Regions from separate parts of the uncultured Holdemanella sp. genome, predicted to be linked through region 2. Evidence: riboswitches for the same ligand, from Rfam matches in the RefSeq annotation. Region 2 holds a riboswitch; each other region holds the start of a gene.
What was found. A riboswitch is a leader RNA that binds a small molecule or an ion and turns the genes downstream of it on or off. The one in region 2 is predicted to bind thiamine pyrophosphate.
Positions count from the first base shown of each region.

Region 1 (3,577 bases), on a different contig from region 2:
CCTGAATATGCAGGTAAATATATTGATGAAGTTAATAAAACAGATATTGATATTTTATTGGATACAATGGTTATAGAGATTACTCCAGATAAAATGGTGTATTGTTCAAGTAGTATTCATGGATATTTAATGATTCAGGCTAAATCTATCATTTTAAATATGGGTTGTCGTGAAAGAACGCGTGGTGCGATTGCGATTCCAGGTACTAGAGCTTCGGGTGTGTTTACGGCTGGTGCTGCACAGCGATATGTGAATATTGAAGGGTATATGCCTGGCAAAAGAGTTGTAATCTTGGGCAGTGGTGATATTGGTTTGATTATGGCTCGTAGAATGACTTTGGAAGGTGCAAAAGTCTTGGCAGTTGTTGAAGTTATGCCTTATTCGAATGGTTTGAATCGTAATATTGTTCAGTGCCTACATGATTATGATATCCCATTGTATTTAAGTCATACAATTACAGATATTGTGGGTAAGTCTAGAGTAGAAAAGGTTGTTGTTTCTAAGGTGGATGAAAATAGAAATCCAATCGAAGGAACAGAAATGGAATTTGATTGTGACTGCGTCTTATTGTCGGTTGGATTAATTCCGGAAAATGAATTATCAAATGGATTAGGTGTTGAAATGGATACTAGAACACATGGTCCTGTTGTATATGAAAATATGGAGACTTCTATGGATGGAGTATTCGCTTCAGGTAATGTTGTGCATGTGCATGATCTTGTGGATTTTGTAAGTTTGGAAAGTGAAAAGGCTGGAATGGGTGCTGGTCAATATATTTTAAATGGGGAAGTACCTAAAGATCATGTTGTTAGAACGGTAAATGGAAATAATATTTCGTATGTGGTTCCGCAATATATTCGTAAAAACAATGTAGAAAAAAGTGTTGAACTTTCTTTCCGTGTAAGAAGACCGACACAACAGGTAAATATTGTCGTGAAGGATGGGGATACTGTAATCGCAAGGTTTAAAAAAGAGCATGTGATTCCAAGTGAAATGGAGAAGGTATCAATTCCTAAGATGTTGCTTGAAAAAGCAGATAAAGAATTGGTTGTATCTATTGAGGAGGATGCGTAATGAGAGAGTTAATTTGTATAACATGTCCTAAGGGTTGTCATTTAAAAGTTGATGAAGAAAATGATTATAAAGTAACTGGAAATGGTTGTCCTAGAGGTGCAATCTATGGAAAGAAAGAGTGTACGCACCCAATTCGTGTTGTGACAAGTACTGTAAAAATTGTGGGTGCTGAGATTGAGAGATTGAGTGTGAAAACCAATGGGGATATTCCAAAGGAAAAGATTTTTGATGTGATGAAGGAATTGAACCGTGTGGTAGTTAAGGCACCTGTACATCGCAAAGATGTGATTGTTTCTGATATTTGTGGTACGGGTGTTGATTTAGTCGCAACGAAAGACTTATAATATTGCTGTTAAAAAAGGGGAGCTTTTAAGCTGAGAGTAGGTTAGTCCTAGACCCAATAACCTGATTTGGATAATGCCAACGTAGGGAATTATATCTTTTTGATAGTGAGCTGCAGATTGGTTTTCTGCAGCTTTTTTCTTAATGGTGAGAAAATGAATTATTCTATTTTTGATGTGGATGGAACAATACTTGATTCAATGGAAGTATGGAATACTTTGGCGAGTCGATATATACAAAGTTTAGATAGGATTCCAGAAGAAAATCTTGATGAAATTGTTTCCAAAATGAGTTTAGAGCAAAGTGCAGAGTATTTAAAGAAGCATTATAAAATCAATAAATCAGAGGAAGTAATCATTTCTTCGGTGTTGAATCTTATATCCGATTTCTACAAGTATGAAGTGAATCTTATGCCTGGGTTTAAAGATTTTATTTCACATTTTGATTCAATGAATGTGATTGGTACGAGTTGTGATGAAGAGCTTGTAAAAATTGCGTTAAAAAGACTTGGGGTTCTAGATTATTTTAAAGACATTATAACTTGTTCAAAGGTGAATAAGCCAAAGGATGATCCGAATTTTTATTTGGCTTGTGCTAGTACTTTAAAACAAAGTCCGAAAGATATAGTTGTGTTTGAGGATGCAGACTATTGTATAGATGTGGCAAGAAAAGCTGGGTTTAAAGTAGTTAAAATAAAAGATTGGAGAGATTTAGATGCAAAGTGCATTGATAATTGCGGGAAGTGATTCAAGTGGAGGAGCAGGAATTCAAGCAGACATTAAGACGATGTGTGCTAACCATGTATTTGCGACAAGTGCAATTACGGCATTAACAGCGCAAAATACTTTGGGAGTAACAGGTATTATGGATGTAACGCCTGAATTTTTAGGTGAACAGTTAGATGAGATATTTACGGATATTTATCCAGATGCCGTAAAGATTGGAATGGTGTCAAGTTCTGGTTTGATAGAAATGATTGCAGAGAAACTAAAGGAATATAAGGCAAATTAATGATGCGAATGATTTATTATATAGAAATGATTCGTTTACTTGGTTTAAAGGAAAACGTATTCATAATTCAAATACTCATGGTACGGGATGTACTTTATCGAGTGCGATTGCTTCAAATCTTGCGAAAGGATTTGATTTAGATGCTTCGGTAAAACGTGCAAAAGATTATATTTCTGGCGCATTAGAAGCAATGCTAGATTTGGGCAAAGGCTCAGGACCTATGGATCATTCGTTTGCGATAGACAATGAATATACAACAGAATATAAATAATAATAAAAAGAAACCATTCTAGTGTTGGCGTCTAGAATGGTCTCTTTTTGTTTATTATTTTTTTTAGGAGAGAGATATGAATATTGGTTTATTTCTATATTCATTGCCTTATCTTTAAGGCACTTATAGAATAACATTCCTTGTTGTCATAAATTTAGTATAACTTTGGTAAATGTTGTGAAATCAGATTGAATTATGTGAAATTATCAAAATATGCATCTTTTTTTGAAAAACCTCAATTTATTTCGTATATGAGATAGGAGGTGATGAAATCACATGAATAAATCAAAAGATAAAACAATGAAAGAATTTCTAGAAAACAATGCCTATTTTGTCGACTTCTTTAATGCGTACTTCTTTGATGGAGAAAGAGTTCTTAAACCTGAAAACTGTATGGAACTTGATTCAGAGATGAATGATTCAAATATGGATCTAGAAAAGCATGTGGATGTAATTCGTAAGTATAATGATGGAAATTTTTATAGTGCATTCATTATTGAGAATCAAAGTTATGTGGATGCTTCGATGGTTGTAAGAGCGGCTGCATATGAGTTTGTAGCTTATGATCGAATGTTAAAGAAGTCAAAGAAGAATAAAACGAAAGAAAAACTACCCATGGTGCACATTCTAGTATTTTATACAGGCGAAAAGCCTTGGAATGCAGCTAGTAAGCTTTCTGAGTTAGTAGAGGTGGGTGAAAGGTTTGAATCCTATTTTCATGACTACCAAATGAATCTGATTGAAATCGCAGGGAATACTTCATATAATTTTAATGAAGAAGATGTGTATAATCTATTCTACATATGTCGAAGTATTTATGATCAATCTATTTATGAAGGAACGATCAATGGCTTTGGGCTTGTGAAAAGCAGTGTGTTA
Region 1 is NZ_CATVYQ010000023.1:3,150-6,726, reverse strand. It holds gene Q3907_RS05590 (NAD(P)/FAD-dependent oxidoreductase) at 1-1,074, shown strand, start outside; gene Q3907_RS05585 (DUF1667 domain-containing protein) at 1,074-1,418, shown strand; TPP riboswitch at 1,424-1,523, shown strand; gene Q3907_RS05580 (HAD family phosphatase) at 1,572-2,162, shown strand; partial or broken gene Q3907_RS05575 (hydroxymethylpyrimidine/phosphomethylpyrimidine kinase) at 2,131-2,698, shown strand; gene Q3907_RS05570 (Rpn family recombination-promoting nuclease/putative transposase) at 2,975-3,577, shown strand, end outside.
Region 1: linked by a shared signal. The riboswitch ahead of Q3907_RS05580 (HAD family phosphatase) and the one ahead of thiD (bifunctional hydroxymethylpyrimidine kinase/phosphomethylpyrimidine kinase) in region 2 are both predicted to bind thiamine pyrophosphate.

Region 2 (3,577 bases):
TTTTTTCCATCATCTTCGGCACCAAAAGTGTTGCTACTGCAATCACAACCATCATGAGTCCTACAAATACATGGATGCGAAGAATGTATATTAAAATAATAACAGACACAATGATATCGACAATCATACTTAATATTGGATAAAAGTAATATTCATCTACCATTTTTATATCATTGGTAAATAGAGATAACTGATTTCCTATCTTCTCTTTTTTAAACGTAGAATACGATTGATTCATCAAACTAGAATAGAGATCTTCATCCAAATCTGTTTTTAATTTTTTCCTATAAGTTGACTTCATTATTGAATTAATAGAGGTCGTCATCAATGTATATACAAGAAATAAAACACTTGCAAAAAGACATGTACCCGCTTTTTCAAAATGATTATTAAATGCAACATCCGATATTAATTGGATTACATACGCCAAAAACAAAGGTACAACCCCCGCAAATAAACTAGTACACAATGTACCTATAAAATATTTTTTATTTCTCAATATATATCGACACATTCTCATCCATCCCCTACTTAATTTAATAGTATATACCTACCACATCCCGTTATCTTTCTTTTTTAACAATTAGCTTCAAAAATTGATTCTTCTACACAAATATGAAAAGTGTTAAAATTAAGTGAATTATGAAGCGAGGAATGCTATGTATTATTTAAAGATCAATGATTCCGATAAAAAGAAAATTGGATACCTAATCCATCTATATCGAACTCAACAATTTAAACATCTATCACAAAATTCTTTTTTGTTAAATGAGTATAATGAGCCAATATGCACTCGACAAACACTTAGTAAAATAGAACAGGGTGTTATTATTAAAAACGATTCTATTTATGAAGAATTACTAAAAAAGGTGAATCTAAAATTCAATACGGATTATTGTATTGAAGAATTCCTGCCAACTTCCATTTTTTCTGATTTATTAAATGCTTGCGATTATTATAATTTAGAAAAGCTTATATCCATCTCTGAATCCTATATAAAACAATTAAATCCATTCAAAGAATACATTTTCTTTCATGAATACTACGAGTGTTTCAAATGGATCTACACCTATTATTCCTCATTTGAACTTCCGACTCTTCAAAGCACTGAATATATTATTTCCCTAAAAAACATTATCAATTCTAACCTCTATGAAGTCATGATAGATCTAGTTTTTAAGAAACGAACAATTAGTGGAATTTATGATTTTTCCTACTTTGATTTTAAAAATTCAAACAGCATGATTAATCGTGGAAACCATATGATGATTTTATATAATCAATCCAAATTGTCTGAAATGCTTGATTATTGTCAAGATTTAGAAGAGGAATATTCCAGTAAAAACAATTATATTCGTCTTCTCGACATTTATTCTCTAAAAGGATTTGCCTTTTCAAATACAGAAAAAGAAAAATTTGAAAAATTAGTTTCTCAAATAAATCATATAGTAGAAGCACACAATTCAAACATACCTAAAATTAAAATATCTCAACTTCTAAAGAATATCGGTCTACAAGCCTTTAGAATTGATATGTACGACATAGCCATAAATTATCTTGAACAATATATAGCTATGGATTCCCCTTATGCGAATATTGTAGGTATCGATTTATGCATTTCTTATCAAAAGACAAATAAAATCAATCAACTTAAATCCTTTATACAATCCAAAGAAGTATACAAAGGTGATAGCCAATACGAAAATCTTTTGAACTACTTCATTTTGAAATATAAATATCAAACTGACAATGATGAACTATCCTATTTTATAGTGAATAAAGTACCTATTATAATCGATAATACTATGGGGAAATATAAACAATTCTTTTATGAAGAATTAAGTATGCTTGTCGAACAAACCAAGCGTTATAAAGACTTGAAAACATATTTAGATTCAACCAGTGATATGTTACCAATTTGAAAAAGCGGAAATCGAACGAGTAATTATTTATCAAACTAATAATAATATTAGATATAAAATACATATTCAATTTCTCATTAGGAACATTCTCTCTATATTATTTGATGTTAGCATATAAATAGGACTAGTCAAAAAGAGAAAATCACCAACAAAGATTATTGAATGATTATTGATTTACTTGTTACAAAGGAACTATAATAAACATGTTGAAAAATGGGGAGCTGAGTGGCTGAGAGTAGGTTCGACCTTGACCCTGAAACCTGATTTGGATAATGCCAACGTAGGGATGATATCTTTATTGTATGTTAGCTGCAGATTAGGTTTTTCTGCAGCTTTTTGTTTTTTGATTAGAATATGGCGGCAAATTGGGGGCACCACCTTATGTCGCATTAAAAAAGTAATGCAGGAAGGAGATAGAAAATGAAAACAGCATTAACAATCGCTGGAAGTGATTCCAGTGGAGGCGCTGGTATCCAGGCGGATATCAAAACAATGTGCGCAAATCACGTATTTGCGACGAGTGCAATTACAGCACTAACGGCACAGAATACATTAGGTGTTACAGGAATTATGGAAGTAACACCAGAATTTCTTGGGGAGCAGCTAGATGCAGTCTTTACAGATATTTATCCAGATGCTGTGAAGATTGGAATGGTTTCTAGTTCTGATCTGATTCATATGATTGCTTCAAAACTGCAGGAATATAAGGCAGCTAACATTGTTGTGGATCCGGTGATGGTCGCAACAAGCGGCGCAAAACTTATTAGTGATGATGCAATTGAAACATTGAAAAAAGAATTGTTGCCTTTAGCAACAGTCATTACACCAAATATTCCAGAAGCAGAAGTTCTAGCGGATATGAAGATTGCAAATGAAGAAGAAATGATTATCGCTGCTGAAAAAATTTCTAAAAAATTTGGATGTGCAATTCTGGTAAAGGGTGGTCATCAAATCAATGATGCAAATGATCTGTTGTATAGAGATGACGCATATACATGGTTTCATGGAAAACGTATTAACAACTCTAATACACATGGAACAGGATGTACATTATCCAGTGCTATCGCATCCAATCTTGCAAAGGGATATGATTTGGATACATCCGTAAAACGTGCAAAGGATTATATTTCTGGAGCATTGAATGCAATGCTTGATCTTGGTAAGGGATCTGGACCAATGGATCATTCATTCGCAATTGATAATGAATATGCAAAGGAGAATGTTCAATGAAAAAAACTTCTTTGTTTGAAAATGCATTGATCTGGTTTGGTGCAGGTGTTTCTATTGCAGAAATACTGACAGGTACATATCTTGCACCTTTAGGATTGAAAAATGGTATTTTAGCCATTGTGGCTGGACATGTCATTGGCTGTATCTTATTGTTCCTGGCTGGTGTTATTGGTGGGAAAATGCGCTTAAGTGCGATGGATTCTACAAAGATGAGCTTTGGACAGAAAGGTTGTCTTTTGTTTGCGGCATTAAATGTACTGCAGCTTGTTGGATGGACAGCAATCATGATTTATGATGGTGCACTTGCGGCAGATGGTATTATGCATACAGGTGCATGGATCTGGTGTTTGATTATTGGTATCTTGATTCTTGTATGGATTGGTGTTGGTATTACAAACCTTGGAAAAATCAATACAGTTGCGATG
Region 2 is NZ_CATVYQ010000062.1:1,330-4,906, reverse strand. It holds gene Q3907_RS09710 (ABC transporter ATP-binding protein) at 1-514, opposite strand, end outside; gene Q3907_RS09705 (hypothetical protein) at 660-1,922, shown strand; TPP riboswitch at 2,127-2,226, shown strand; gene thiD (bifunctional hydroxymethylpyrimidine kinase/phosphomethylpyrimidine kinase) at 2,343-3,152, shown strand; gene cytX (putative hydroxymethylpyrimidine transporter CytX) at 3,149-3,577, shown strand, end outside.

Region 3 (3,577 bases), on a different contig from region 2:
ATGTTGCAGAACTTCGTTATGTTAAAAAAGTTGTATGTGATGTAGCTGACAAGTTGATTCAAGAATCAGAATTCGACATGAAATATCATGTTGGTACAATGATTGAAATTCCTCGTGCTGCATTATTAGCAGATGAAATCGCAAAAGAAGCTGAATTCTTCTCATTTGGTACAAATGACTTGACACAGATGACATTTGGATTCTCAAGAGATGATGCAGGTGGATTCTTACAAGATTACTATGACAAGAAAATCTTTGAATCCGATCCATTTGCGCACTTAGACCAAAGAGGTGTTGGAAAACTTGTTAAGATGGCTACAGAGCTTGGAAGAAGTACTCGTCCAAATATTAAATTAGGTATTTGTGGAGAACATGGTGGTGATCCAGCAAGTATTGAATTCTGTCATAGAGTTGGATTGAACTACGTATCTTGTTCACCATATCGTGTACCAATCGCTAGACTTGCTGCTGCACAGGCTGTCATTAAATTCGATAAATAAAACACTTAGGAGTTGATTGATTTCAACTCCTTTATATGTTACGTGTTGTTTAGCGTGATTATATATAAAATAATCGTATAATTTTCGATGTATTTTTATCGATTTTTGACACTAAATTACACGAATACCTGATAATGAATCATTAAGATGAAACTGATATAAACAGTAATTTTGAGTTGATTGATTTCAACTTCTTTTAGTATACTGATTTTGAGGTGTTGAATCATGGATTATGTATATGTCACAAAAGAAAATATAGAACAAGAACACATTTGTTGTGCCATAAGTAATAATTCAGATGTTCAAGTAAGATCAAAGAAAGATTGGTTGTCTTGTCGTTTTGAAGAAGGTCTTGTCTTTATTAAATCAAGTGTAAGAGGGAAATGTTTTATTGAATATATTCCGGCAAACAATGCGTGGATTCCACTCACTGCAGATCATTATATGTATATTGATTGTCTATGGGTTTCTGGATCTTTAAAGGGACATGGATATTCCAATGAATTATTAAATATGTGTATTGAGGGCAGCAAGAAGAAGGGAATGGATGGAATTTGTATCTTATCTAGTAAAAAGAAAATGCCGTATCTTGCAGATCCTAAGTTTTTAACATATAAAGGTTTTAAAGTGTGTGATGAAGCGAGCAATGGAATACAATTGTGGTATTTAGCTTTTAATGATTCGGATGCACCTAAATTTAAATCTTGTGCGAAAGAATGTCATATCGAAGAGTCTGGTTTTGTCTTGTATTATACAAGCCAATGTCCTTTTAATGCGAAGTATGCTCCGATTATCGAGAATGTTTCAAAAAAACAAAATATAGAATTTAAAGCGATTCATCTAGATACAAAAGAAAAGGCGCAAAATGCGCCAACACCTATCACCACATATGCGCTATTTTACAATGGTGATTATGTAACGAATGATGTTATGAATGAGAAGAAGTTTTTAAAAGTTGTTGAAAAGCTAAAATAAGCATTAATTATCTTGAGATAGGATGGTTTTGAATAATAAATACAACATATAGAATAAGAAGATAGATAAGAAATAATTTTTGTATTGTTTCATGATTGATTACATATTGGCTTGCACTTTGTATTGTTTTGTACTAAAATTCTAAATGTAGTAAATAAATCTGGGGAGCTATTGCTGAGAGGAAGTTCGACTTCGACCCATTAAACCTGACGGATAATGCCGGCGTAGGAAGTATAGATGTGTTTTTGACCTGTCTTTTTACGTTGCAGGTCTTTTTATTTTACTACCTTACTGTAGGGGAGCGCCTAGAGTATAGAAAACAAGCGAGGGAGCCTGAATTGACAGGATGAGAGAGGACTGTTTGTCTAATACCGAAACCACAGATGGTTTTTTGCGTGTTTTCTAGGCCATCTGTATCTGTAGGAGGTAGTATTATGAATAAACACAATTACTTATTAAGCCTAGTCTTTTTTTCAATGATGGTAGCTGTTGGAGTGGTCATTTCACCCATTTTACGTGTGGAAGGAATGTGTCCTATGGCACACCTTATTAATATCACAATGGCTGTATTTATGGGGCCTTGGTATTCATTTCTTTGTGCTTTAGCTATTGGTTTAATTCGTATGGCTGTAATGGGAATTCCACCATTGGCTTTAACGGGAGCTATTTTTGGAGCTACATTATCTGGTATTTTATATCGTGTTAGTAAAGGAAAAATCTGGGCTGCCGTACTTGGTGAAATCATTGGTACTGGTTTAATTGGTTCTGTTCTTTCATATCCAGTAATGACTTATTTATGGGGTAGAACTGGACTTACTTGGATGTTCTATGTACCTAGCTTTTTAATGGGTACAATTATCGGTGGAAGTATTGCGTATGTTCTATTGAAGTCAATGTCTCGTAGTGGTATCCTAGAAAATATTCAAAGAAAGTTAGGAGTGCAAAAATTTGTTGAAACAAACAAATAATTTGATTCACTGTATCACAAATCCGATATCAATTAATGATTGTGCAAATCTTATATTAGCTTTGGGGGCTAAGCCAATTATGGCTTGTCACCCCGATGAAGTTGATGATATCACTTGCCATTCTGCGGCTTTGGCATTAAATTTAGGTAACTTTGATGATGTAAGAGCTAAGTCTATGATGATTAGTGCTAAGTGTGCCAAAGAAAATAAAATTCCATTCATTTTAGATTTAGTTGGAGTGGCTTGTTCAACACTTCGATTGAATTATGCCAAAGAACTTGTTTCTTTATATTGCCCAACCGTCATTAAAGGCAATATCAGTGAGTGTAAGGCTTTTTATGGAATGACAAGTCATGCGCATGGTGTAGATGCAGATATTCAAGATGAAGAGAATATTTATGAAAGTTGTAAGTGGCTAAAAGATATGGCTTTAAATCTTGGTTGTGTAGTTGTGTGTAGCGGTAAAATTGATGTCATTACAGATGGTAAAGAAGTGAATTTAATCTCAAATGGTTGTGACATGCTTTCAAGAATTACAGGAACAGGATGCATGTTAAATGTTGCGATTGCTACATTTTTGGCTAGTTTTCCACCGCTTAATGCTTGTGTAAAGGCAACTTGTTATTATGAGGTAGCGGCAGAAAAGACAGAGTGTAATGGTCCAGGAACTTTCCATATGCATTTTATGGATGAAATCTATAAGCTTACTAGTTTTGATGAATCTTTGTTTAAAATTGAGGTGTTAGGATGAAAAAAGTAGATTATACATTATATTTTATTACTAATTCAGATGGGTATGATGAAGAAACATTCTTAAATAAAGTAAAAGGAGCATGTCTTGGTGGCGCAACAATCATTCAGCTTCGTGAAAAAAATAAGTCGACTTTAGAGTATTATGAACTCGCTTTAAAAGTAAAAGAGATTACTGATTTTTATCATATTCCATTAATTATTGATGATCGTATCGATGTCGCAATGGCTGTAGGATGTGGTGTTCATTTAGGAAATGAAGATATGCCTATTTCCATTGCTCGTAAAATTATGGGTGAAAATTGTATTATTGGGGCTACCGCAAAAACAGTAGAGGTTGCCAAAAAAGCAGAAGCCGATGGTGCTGATTACTTAGGTTGTGGT
Region 3 is NZ_CATVYQ010000001.1:38,802-42,378, forward strand. It holds gene ppdK (pyruvate, phosphate dikinase) at 1-500, shown strand, start outside; gene Q3907_RS00205 (YoaP domain-containing protein) at 726-1,475, shown strand; TPP riboswitch at 1,627-1,723, shown strand; gene thiW (energy coupling factor transporter S component ThiW) at 1,910-2,443, shown strand; gene thiM (hydroxyethylthiazole kinase) at 2,424-3,194, shown strand; gene thiE (thiamine phosphate synthase) at 3,191-3,577, shown strand, end outside.
Region 3: linked by a shared signal. The riboswitch ahead of thiW (energy coupling factor transporter S component ThiW) and the one ahead of thiD (bifunctional hydroxymethylpyrimidine kinase/phosphomethylpyrimidine kinase) in region 2 are both predicted to bind thiamine pyrophosphate.

Region 4 (3,577 bases), on a different contig from region 2:
TAATTATCCCATACAGAATCTTTCATAACACCCCATGTATCTGCATCTTTTGCATATTGGCTACTTAAGTATTTTTGGCTTTCCTTAAGGAATTTCAAATCTGTATCTGTCAAAGCATCATCATGTAAAATTTCAGCTGCTTTACTTGGATGATCAATCGCATATTCATATCCTTTTTTAGTAGCTTCCATAAACTTCTTGATTGTATCTGAATTCTTCTTGATCATTTTATTGTTTGTGATAATTACTGGAGTATAGTAATCCAAACGGCTATCTAAATCAGCTAGAGGCATATAGTTTAAATCATATCCATCTTGTAACGCTTTAATAATAGCCCAACCATAGAATTCCCATCCAAGATTCACTTTATTCTTTCCTACTTCATCACTAAGTCCTGCAATACCAGATCCGTCTGATCCTACAATGTTTAATTTACTAAAATCAGCACCCGCTTCATTCATAACCGCTTTAATAACGGCTTCTTCACTTGGTGCTCCCCATCCTGCATATGTCTTTCCTTCAAAATCCTTTACAGAATTGATGTTTGCGCTCTTCAAAGAAACAAATCCAGAAGTATTATGTTGAATAATTGTCGCAATCGTTTTAATTGGAAGTGGATCTTCACTAGTTAAGGCATATGTAACATCTTCCTGGTAAGAAACGCCAAAATCAGCTTTTCCGGCTGCAACCATAGAAGTTGTCGCATTATCACCTGGTTCAATAATATCTACATCTAAACCAGCTTCTTTATAATACCCCTTGTTTTTTGCCACATAAAAACCAGTGTGGTTTGTGTTTGGCGTATAATCCAACATCAATGTAACCTTAGTCAATTTGTCATCTGAATTTGATGTTTGAGCACAGCCAACTAAGCTTAACGCAACTGCAGCTGCACACATTGCTTTTAAAATTTTCATTTTCTTTCTCCTTTTCGTAAATGTGGAAACAATATTTTTTCCAATAAAGACACCCCTAAATTCAATAAGATGCTCCAAAATATAATCATCAATACACACGCAAAAACTTTATCTAACATATACCCATTTTTCACACGAAGCATATAATAGCCAAGTCCTGCTCTACTTGAAAGCCATTCACCTACAATAGCTCCGCCAACACAATAAGTAGCCGCTACTTTTAATCCTGAAAATAAGCCAATGGCACCAGAAGGAATCTTAACAATTTTATAGATTTGAAATAGATTGGCACCAAAACTTTTTAATAAATTGATTTCTTTTTCACTCACTTGCGACAAAGCATCCGTAAAGGATATCGCAATAGGAAAAAAGCACATAAATATAACAATCAAGATTTTAGGCAACAAATCAAATCCAAACCAAATTGAAAATAAAGGTCCTAAAACCATAATGGGAACGGTTTGTGTCACAATTAAATATGGATAAATACTTGTCTTAAATGTTTTGGATAGATCCATACCAATGGAAATCACTATCGCAAAGAAAGTACTTATCAACAGTCCTAAAACAGATTCTTCCAATGTAACAAGTGAATGTTGCATCAAAATATCCATATTCTCAATAAGAGTACTGATGATTTTTGATGGGCTAGGCAAAATATAAAGTGAAATATCAAATGCACGAACATATAATTCCCAGCTACCAATCACTAGAATAAACACAAGCAACGGCATGACAATTCTACGATTTTTCTTCATTATTGCCTCCTTTCCAAAATAAAAAAGGCACCCTAGAGTGCCACTATCAATCGATATGACTCCCTACGCTAGAATTAACCAGATCAGGTAATAAGGGTTTTTCTCAGCAATTGCACCCCTGTCATGTGTGTTTTTACTTGCCCATCGATTATATCACAATCTTAGACTAATTTATATTTCTGGCATATATCCTCTACAATTTCATCTAAACTTTTACCATCCATTGAAATCGAATCCATTTTTGATGCATATAAAGTATGGAAATAATCAAAATCCGCCTGTATTTCTCGCATATAATATGCCTTATGCTTATTTAGATACGATTGTGGGATGTGCAAAAGATTATCATTATCATCCGTGAATACCAAGCGTTTAAAAATATTTTCTGTTCGATCCGTTAAGTCGAAACAAATAATATCTGAATCTTCAAAGAAATCTTCATATGCATCTAAATACGCAATAGGACTTAAGGCAATCACTACATTTTCATTTTCTTGAATCCAAGAAGAAATCATTTCTGCACGCAATTCATCCCGTTCATATTGATCATTATATTCATCTTGAAAACCAAGCATTGTTCCATACTTTTCTTTGATTTTCGTATCCATATCGATAAAATCGTAACCTATTTTCTTTGCCAACAACTCACCAACAGTACTCTTTCCAATGTTACCCATCCCAAAAATTAATATTTTCATTTTGCACCTCTATATACGCCTACTTATCTTATTTTCTACTTCTGCAATTCTTGCTGCAACCTTCTTTACTTCCAACATCTTCCATGCTTCTAAGTAAGGTAGAAATTCCTCTGTTCCATCTTTCTCTATTTTATCAAGCACACGCATGACAACCTGTCTATTTACTTCTTTCATCTCAAATAGAACACGAGCCTTTTTTTCTTCTACATCTAAACAGATTTTCTGATAAAGTTCTTGGGCAAAGGTTTCTTTTTCGATTTGCCATCCTTTATCTGAAAACACCAATAAAGGTAGACGATAATCGTACTCAATTCTGAGATAATCTTTCTTGATCATCCAATCAATGCATTTTGTGATATCATCCAACTTCATATCTTGATAATATCCATAAGCAGGACATTCATTTAGTTTATGTTCAAATATCTTTTTATCCTTTGAACCCTTTAATATTTTCGCCAGCATACTTCTTCCACCAGTCGAAATCAATTCATCTGCCCCTCTTAAAATCATTTGTATATCCTCTTGTGGTAAATCTTTAATTTCTCCTGCATCCAGAATAACTGGCACTCTACGTACTTTTTTACTCATACATGTTTTTCCTCTACATCATTACACGAATCAATCCACACAAAATTAAATGTCCCACATAGAACCAATAGAAGAACCATTTCATAAATGTACTCTTTCCTCTTGTTCCATCATATAAAGACATAATTGGATATACTAAAACAATTCCAAACTGCAACAAACCATAAACTACATCAATACATAAACAATAGACTATTACATACATGGAAATATATAAGGCCATACCTAATACTTGTTTTTTTAAATTACCTTGATTTTTGTAAATATGGTTTGTACAAAGAACTGGAAAGCATGACCAATCACTTGGAAATGCCAACAAACAAAGAATTAGAATACAACCTATTTTCTTTACATCTTTCCAATCTTGATCTTCTACCCATAAACCAATCACCGATAAGAATAGTGGCCAAATAATACTTGTTTGATTTAAGAAGGATTCTTTAAATGGAATCAAAGATATGCCAAAACAGAAGTTATACGCAAAGTGAGCGATAATTGAAAAAATCAATAATCTTTCTAAATATTTCTTTAAACTATGCGTATGCGTATAACCTTCAACCACCATAAACCACATAATAGGTGCTGCCACTCGTCCAATTAAATGTATCAATAAAAG
Region 4 is NZ_CATVYQ010000007.1:13,955-17,531, reverse strand. It holds gene Q3907_RS02305 (ABC transporter substrate-binding protein) at 1-917, opposite strand, end outside; gene Q3907_RS02300 (ABC transporter permease) at 914-1,675, opposite strand; TPP riboswitch at 1,719-1,805, opposite strand; gene Q3907_RS02295 (shikimate kinase) at 1,837-2,373, opposite strand; gene Q3907_RS02290 (RQC-minor-1 family DNA-binding protein) at 2,383-2,961, opposite strand; gene Q3907_RS02285 (TraX family protein) at 2,975-3,577, opposite strand, start outside.
Region 4: linked by a shared signal. The riboswitch ahead of Q3907_RS02300 (ABC transporter permease) and the one ahead of thiD (bifunctional hydroxymethylpyrimidine kinase/phosphomethylpyrimidine kinase) in region 2 are both predicted to bind thiamine pyrophosphate.